DNA from 2 places in the Peribacillus sp. V2I11 genome. Region 2 is predicted to be linked to the other one. Evidence: predicted binding sites of a transcription regulator. Region 2 holds the regulator's gene; the other holds the start of a gene.

Region 1 (3,430 bases), 170 kb from region 2:
TCGTTTCACCTCCCCTTGCTATGAACTTTTTACATAAAATGTTGAACTGTCGGCAAGTACATTGCACATAAATTCAATATACAGCACTTAATTTTCAAAATTTTAGTTTGAAAAATTGTAAAATATACATATTAATTGTATAGTTGAGAATTTTTATTGTCAAGCGTTTGTCCCTTATGTATCAATGATTATTCAAGTTTTCTTAATATCAACCATCATAATGTACAGCATTCATTATGGAAGAAGTCTTTAAATCTGATTTCATTGCCATTTAATCCTCTCAAAATTTCGCACTTTCTCAAAATATATTGAAAAGGCCTAAGCGAACAAGCTTAGGCCTTTTCCAAATACCATTAATCAAGCAATTCAAAATGCTCTTCTGGTTCATTTTCTTCTGGTGGTAATTCATGCTCTCCATCGAGATTATAGTGATCTCTGATTTTCTGAGAAATTTCCTGAGCGATATCCTGATTTTCTTTCAAGAACAGCTTCGCATTTTCGCGGCCTTGTCCGACACGCTCTTCATTGTATGAATACCACGAGCCGCTTTTAAGGACGATATCAAGATCTGCACCCATATCGATGATTTCACCTTCCTGGGAAATCCCTTGACCATACATGATGTCAACTTCCGCTTGACGGAATGGTGGAGCAACCTTGTTCTTTACAACTTTGATTTTGGTTTTATTACCGACAATTTCATTTCCTTGTTTTAGTTGTTCCGCACGGCGCACTTCCAGACGAACAGTTGAATAGAACTTCAATGCCCGGCCTCCCGGAGTCGTTTCAGGATTCCCAAACATAACACCGATTTTTTCACGGACTTGGTTAATGAAAATGGCAATGGTATTTGATTTATTAATGGCACCAGACAGTTTTCTTAGTGCCTGGGACATCATCCGGGCTTGAAGACCCATATGGGAATCTCCCATTTCGCCTTCGATTTCAGCTTTAGGAACAAGTGCTGCCACCGAGTCAATGACAATGATATCCACCGCTCCACTTCGAACTAACGCTTCAGCGATCTCTAAGGCTTGTTCACCCGTATCAGGCTGTGAAAGCAGTAACTCATCGATATTCACACCAAGTTTTTCTGAATATGCTGGATCTAAGGCATGCTCGGCATCAATGAATGCAGCCGTGCCGCCAGTCTTTTGTACTTCTGCAATAGCATGTAATGCAACAGTCGTTTTACCGGAGCTTTCAGGTCCATATATCTCAATGACCCGGCCTCTTGGATATCCGCCCACTCCCAATGCTACGTCCAATGCTAAAGAACCGCTTGAAATCGTTGAAATCCTACGATCAGTCTGTTCCCCAAGTTTCATAATGGAACCTTTACCAAATTGTTTTTCAATTTGTTTTAACGCCATATCTAAAGCCGCTTGACGATCACTCACTCAATTTCCTCCTCTATATTCAAATAATCGGCTGTCCGATTAAAGGTGTACTTACGTTAGCAATTATTTGAGATCAAGGTTTGTATCCTGTCTCAAAACCTATCTTTACTATATACTCTTTTTACTATTTTGCCAAGCAAAAAGTCGAACATTCATTCGTTTTTTCTGTCGGGATATTCTTTGTAAAAAAGCGTTTTATCATAAGGAAAACCCCATTTCATTTCACTTACTCCCTAAAAAAAACATTTTCATTGAATTAACTTTTTTCTTTTTTCCCTATTTTTCAAGAAACAAACTTCTCAGACCAAATAAAAAGCAGAGCTGTAAAAAGCCCTGCTTTTAGCGATTATAAATCCCTTAATAGGTAGTGACAGCCGTACTTCACACTCCGAATACGGTTTTGCGCCCTGCTTCCGGAAAGATTCAACTCCTTGAAATGAGTGTTCCCATCCCGATAGGAAATGCCAATAAATACTGTCCCTACAGGCTTTCCTTCTTGTTCATCCGGCCCTGCAACACCCGTAAAGCTTATGCCTACATCCGCATCGAGCTTGCTCCGGACATTAGAGGCCATTTCCATTGCACACTCACCACTGACCACCCCATGCTCAGATATCGTATCATCACTGACGCCGAGGACATTCGACTTCGCATCATTCGTATAGCAGACAATTCCGCCTTTGAATACTTTACCGGCACCCGGGATGGTTGTCAGCTGTTCTTGGAACATCCCTCCGGTCAAGCTTTCAGCTGCCGCGATTGAAAGCTTGCGGACCGTTAATTCTTTTACAAGTTCCTTTATTAGCGAAGTATTATCACTTCCATAGTGGAACTTACCGACCCTGCTGAGAATTTCTTTTTCCGCTTCTAGAATAAGCTCTTCGCATTTTTCTTTAGAAGAGTCTTTAGCGGTGATCCTTAACGTCACTTCCCCTTCGGCTGCCAGCGGAGCAATTGTCGGATTCGTTTGATTGACAAGGAGATCTTCAATAACCGTTTCCAGTTCGGCTTCACCTATACCGTAGAACCGAAGAACCTTGGAATCGATCCGTTCATGCTTTTCCAATTTATTCATGATCTTTTCATAACCATAACTTAAAAACATTGGCTCCATTTCACTTGGTGGACCAGGTAGAAGCATATATGTAATCCCAGATTTGGACAAGACCATTCCCGGTGCCATGCCATGATCGTTTGCCAACACTTCACTGCCTTCTAAGACAAGGGCCTGCTTTTTGTTGTTTTCCGTCATCGGCCGTTCCCGTTTTTGAAAGTAAGCTTCAATGGATTGCAAAGCTTCATCATTAAAAACGAGCTTTTTCCCTATATGGCGAGCAATCGTTTCTTTCGTTAAATCATCTTTGGTAGGACCAAGTCCACCGGTAAAGACAATCAAGTTCGCCCTCGATTCAGCGATTTCTATAGCTTGTTGTAATCGGCGGTCGTTATCCCCGACCACAGTATGGTAAAAAACGTTGATCCCCATTTCCGCAAACTGCTGCGATAAGAATCTTCCATTAGTGTTATTGATTTGTCCTAAAAGAAGCTCTGAGCCCACTGCAATGATTTCTGCATCCATCTTTTCAAAACCACCATTCGTTTTACTTTGAATTAACAAATACTTCTTTGTTTTTTATAAAATAATCCAAACCTGACCAGATTGTAAAGATTAATGCAATCCATAATGCGATATTAGCAAATGGAAGTGAAATGAGGGCAAAAGGAAGGTTATGCAGCAATAATGCCGAAATAGAAACAATTTGTGCCCATGTTTTAATTTTACCAAGCTGGTTCGCTGCAACCACTTCCCCTGTACCCGCTAACACCAGACGCAATCCGGTGACTGCAAACTCGCGACTTATGATAACGATGGCAATCCAAGATTGACCGTACATTAAATCTAGATCAACCAAAACGATTAAGGCAGCCGAAACCAGAAGTTTATCAGCCAATGGATCTAAAAATTTCCCTAAATCAGTAATCATATTATATTTTCTGGCAAAATGGCCATCGATCCAATCCGTAGTGGA
Region 2 (3,430 bases):
AAATACCAGTCTTGAGTGCAGCATAATTGCCTATGCTTGCATAGCCATAAAACCAGCCCATGAAAATTCCTGCAACCAAATGATGACGATGGCTTATGAAAATGGAAATGAATAAGCCAAGACCTAAAGCGATGCTTGGGATGAATTTAGGAGGAACATGAAACATGACCTTTATAAGTTGAGTAAGAATCATGATGGTAGGAATGGCTATCACTGCATCCCAAAAGTTTGTATGGATGGTTGGGAAGTCCATAATTTCACCACCTTAACATGAAAGTTTTTAAAATTAATTTTTACTATTTATCAAGGTTTTATACCATAATATATGAATACATATTTAAAAATTATTTATTGAAAGGTTATCAAAATAAAATCCATAAATCTATATTATATCGATTGACGGCTTTCCTGTTTGGAAGGGGAGAATGGTTTTAATAAAACGCGGAGCGAGCCACTTTTCCGAACATTTTTTGTTGGACAAGCTGTAACCTTTCCCATATTTTAGAATACGATAAGAATAAAGATAAACAGTGAAAAAATAAAGTGATTCTAATAATTGGAGGTTCTAATGAGCAAGGAAAAGTTTATTAAGCATATTGCTCCTTATGCCCAGAAAATTCAAAAGGAATTTAAAATTTTACCTTCTGTTGTCATTGCACAAGCTTGCTTGGAGAGTGGATATGGGACAAGCTTATTAGCAAATCAAGGGAAAAATATATTTGGTACAAAAGGTGACTTTAAGGGCGAGTCTGTCATTATTCAAACAATGGAATATGTCAACGGTGTGCCCGTTCAAGTATGGAACAAATTTAGAAAATACCCAACTTGGGAAGTAAGTCTTCGAGATCTTGCCAATCTATATGTAAAGGGAACTTCGTGGAATAGAAGTCTCTATACAGCTGTCATTGGAGAAAAAGATTACAAAAAAGCACTCAAAGCAATATTCGATGCGGGTTACGCCTCGGACCCGAAATATATAGAAAAACTGGTGAGCCTAATTGAAACAAGTGATTTAACTAAATATGATGCAAGCACCGAAGAGGTTTATCATATTGTCAAAAAGGGGGATTCAGTCTCTGGGCTTGCAAAGGCATATGGTTCTACACAAGTGCAGATTCAACAGTGGAATGACTTGGTCGATCTAACCTAATTAAAGTGAACCAAAGATTAAGAGTGAAATGAATTTTAACTGGGAGCGGTATTTTACCGCTCTCCTTTTTTATTTGAAATAGTTTTTTTAAAAGTACATATATCAAGACAGGCGATAGTATACCTTTCATCCGTTATAAAGGATGTTAATATTCCATGAAAACTTGATTCTATTAAAAAATATCTCAAAATCTACTCTTCCATATGCATATTGAGAGAATTTGGGACATAAATTAAACAAACAAAAAAAGCGCGGTTAGCGCTTTTAGTGTATTTGCCTATATAAGCCGATTACTTTTCCAAGTATCGAAACATCTCGTAAAATAATTGGTTCCATATTTGAGTTCTCAGGCTGAAGCCTTATGTAATCCGGTTCCTTAAAGAATCGTTTTACAGTGGCTTCATCATCTTCCGTCATGGCCACGACGATATCTCCATTATTGGCACTGCTTTGTTGTTTCACGATGACATAATCCCCATCATGAATTCCTGCTTCGATCATACTTTCACCCATGATTTCCAGCATGAATACATGGTCATCATGTGGAACCATGCTTTCAGGAAGCGGAAAGTATTCTTCTATGTTCTCAATGGCCGTTATAGGCATGCCCGCTGTTACCTTTCCAAGTAACGGCACGTTCACGACATTGGCTTTGGGAATACTGTTCGCTTCCTCCGAATTCATTATTTCAATGGCCCTTGGCTTGGTCGGGTCACGTCTAATCAGGCCCTTACTTTCCAGGCGGGATAAATGTCCGTGTACTGTTGAACTTGATGCAAGTCCCACAGCTTCGCCAATCTCCCTTACGGAAGGTGGATACCCTTTTTGGCGGACCTCTTCTTTAATGAAATCAAGAATATCTTGCTGCCGTTTTGATAGTTTAGTCATTAGTGCACCTCTTCCCCAATGTTCTTTGCTACATTATAGCATGGCCCCCAACTCTATACAAACATAAGTTCGAATTTAGTTGTTGACTGAAACAAATGTTCGTATTATAATTTAACCATAACATACGAACGAACATTCGCTTTGGAGGGATAATTATGAAAAAATTATACAAAAATTATATTTATACGATTCTATTAGCGGGATCAGTATTCATCTTTTCAATTTTATTCTCTTGTACATTGAACAATGATCAAAAAAAAGATTTCCTTTCTATAGAAGTAAGTGAAGGTGACACCCTATGGGGAATTGCCGAAGAGTATGAAGAAGCAAATTTGACAAAAAAAGAATTCATTGGTTGGATAGAAGAGCATAATGGAGTCAGGGCGGATTCTATTAAAACTGGTCAAGTCATCGTCATACCGGTTAAAGAGGAAGAACTTGTCCAGAATTTGGCCAGTGAGCAGTAAGTAGTGAAGGTAGGGTATTATGAAGGCGGTAATCTATTGTAGGGTCAGCACAGAAAAAGAGTCACAGGAAACATCATTGGCAAGGCAGGAAGATGAATTAGTCAAATTGGCGGAAAAGATGGATGTGGAAGTTGTTTCCATTATAAAAGAACAGGCAAGTGGTTATGAGTTGAATCGGGATGGAATTTTTGACATGCTCGAACTATTTAAAACCAAAGAAGCTGAAGTACTATTAATCCAGGACGAAACAAGACTGGGAAGAGGGAATGCCAAAATAGCCCTTTTCCATTTCATCCTTAAAGAAGATGTGAAAATTTATACGCTCTCACACGATGGAGAGCTTGAGTTATCGGATTCGGATGCCATGGTCATCCAGATAGTCGGTATTGTAGAAGAATATCAAAGGAAACTACATAATCTTAAAATAAAGCGCGGGATGATAAGAGCCGTTGAAAAAGGGTACCGTCCTCAAAAAAACCTTCAGAATCAAAGGAACTCCACTGGAAGGGACCGTATGGAGATTCCTATTGAAGAAATTATTAAACTTCGGGCCAATGGATTGACATTCTCAGAAATCGCAGCCACATTAAGGGGCTTTGGATACAATGTATCTAAGGCTACTGTGAACAGGCGTTTTCTCGAACATCAAATGAATACAAAGGAAAGTAAATCATAGAACTTGTAATTTCGCTTTTTTTTTAATACCATGACAGTATCCGCAGATTATGAAGGAGCGAAATTATGTTATCAAAAGAAAAAATAGCCCGTATTAATGAACTTTCTAAAAAGGCAAAGGCTGAAGGTTTGACGGAAGTTGAGGCGAAAGAGCAAACCCAATTGAGAAGTGAGTATTTGGAAACATTCAGAAAGTCCATGTCCGATACGTTGGAGCATGTGAAAGTCGTGGATCCAGAAGGTAATGACG

What was found. Region 2 encodes LexA, which represses DNA repair genes until DNA is damaged. Its sites were predicted from a motif close to CGAACATATGTTCG; they were not measured.
Region 1: recA (recombinase RecA) is a predicted target of LexA. The motif match lies at 1,546-1,559, and genes of this name have one in related genera.

Annotation. Positions count from the first base shown of each region.
Region 1 covers NZ_JAUSYW010000001.1:564,958-568,387, forward strand. Annotated here, with positions in the region: gene rny (ribonuclease Y) at 1-1, opposite strand, end outside; gene recA (recombinase RecA) at 354-1,400, opposite strand; gene QFZ73_RS02675 (competence/damage-inducible protein A) at 1,747-2,979, opposite strand; gene pgsA (CDP-diacylglycerol--glycerol-3-phosphate 3-phosphatidyltransferase) at 3,002-3,430, opposite strand, start outside.
Region 2 covers NZ_JAUSYW010000001.1:393,415-396,844, reverse strand. Annotated here, with positions in the region: gene QFZ73_RS01860 (hypothetical protein) at 1-253, opposite strand, end outside; gene QFZ73_RS01855 (glucosaminidase domain-containing protein) at 569-1,150, shown strand; gene lexA (transcriptional repressor LexA) at 1,415-2,038, opposite strand; gene yneA (cell division suppressor protein YneA) at 2,194-2,505, shown strand; gene QFZ73_RS01840 (YneB family resolvase-like protein) at 2,525-3,181, shown strand; gene QFZ73_RS01835 (DUF896 domain-containing protein) at 3,247-3,430, shown strand, end outside.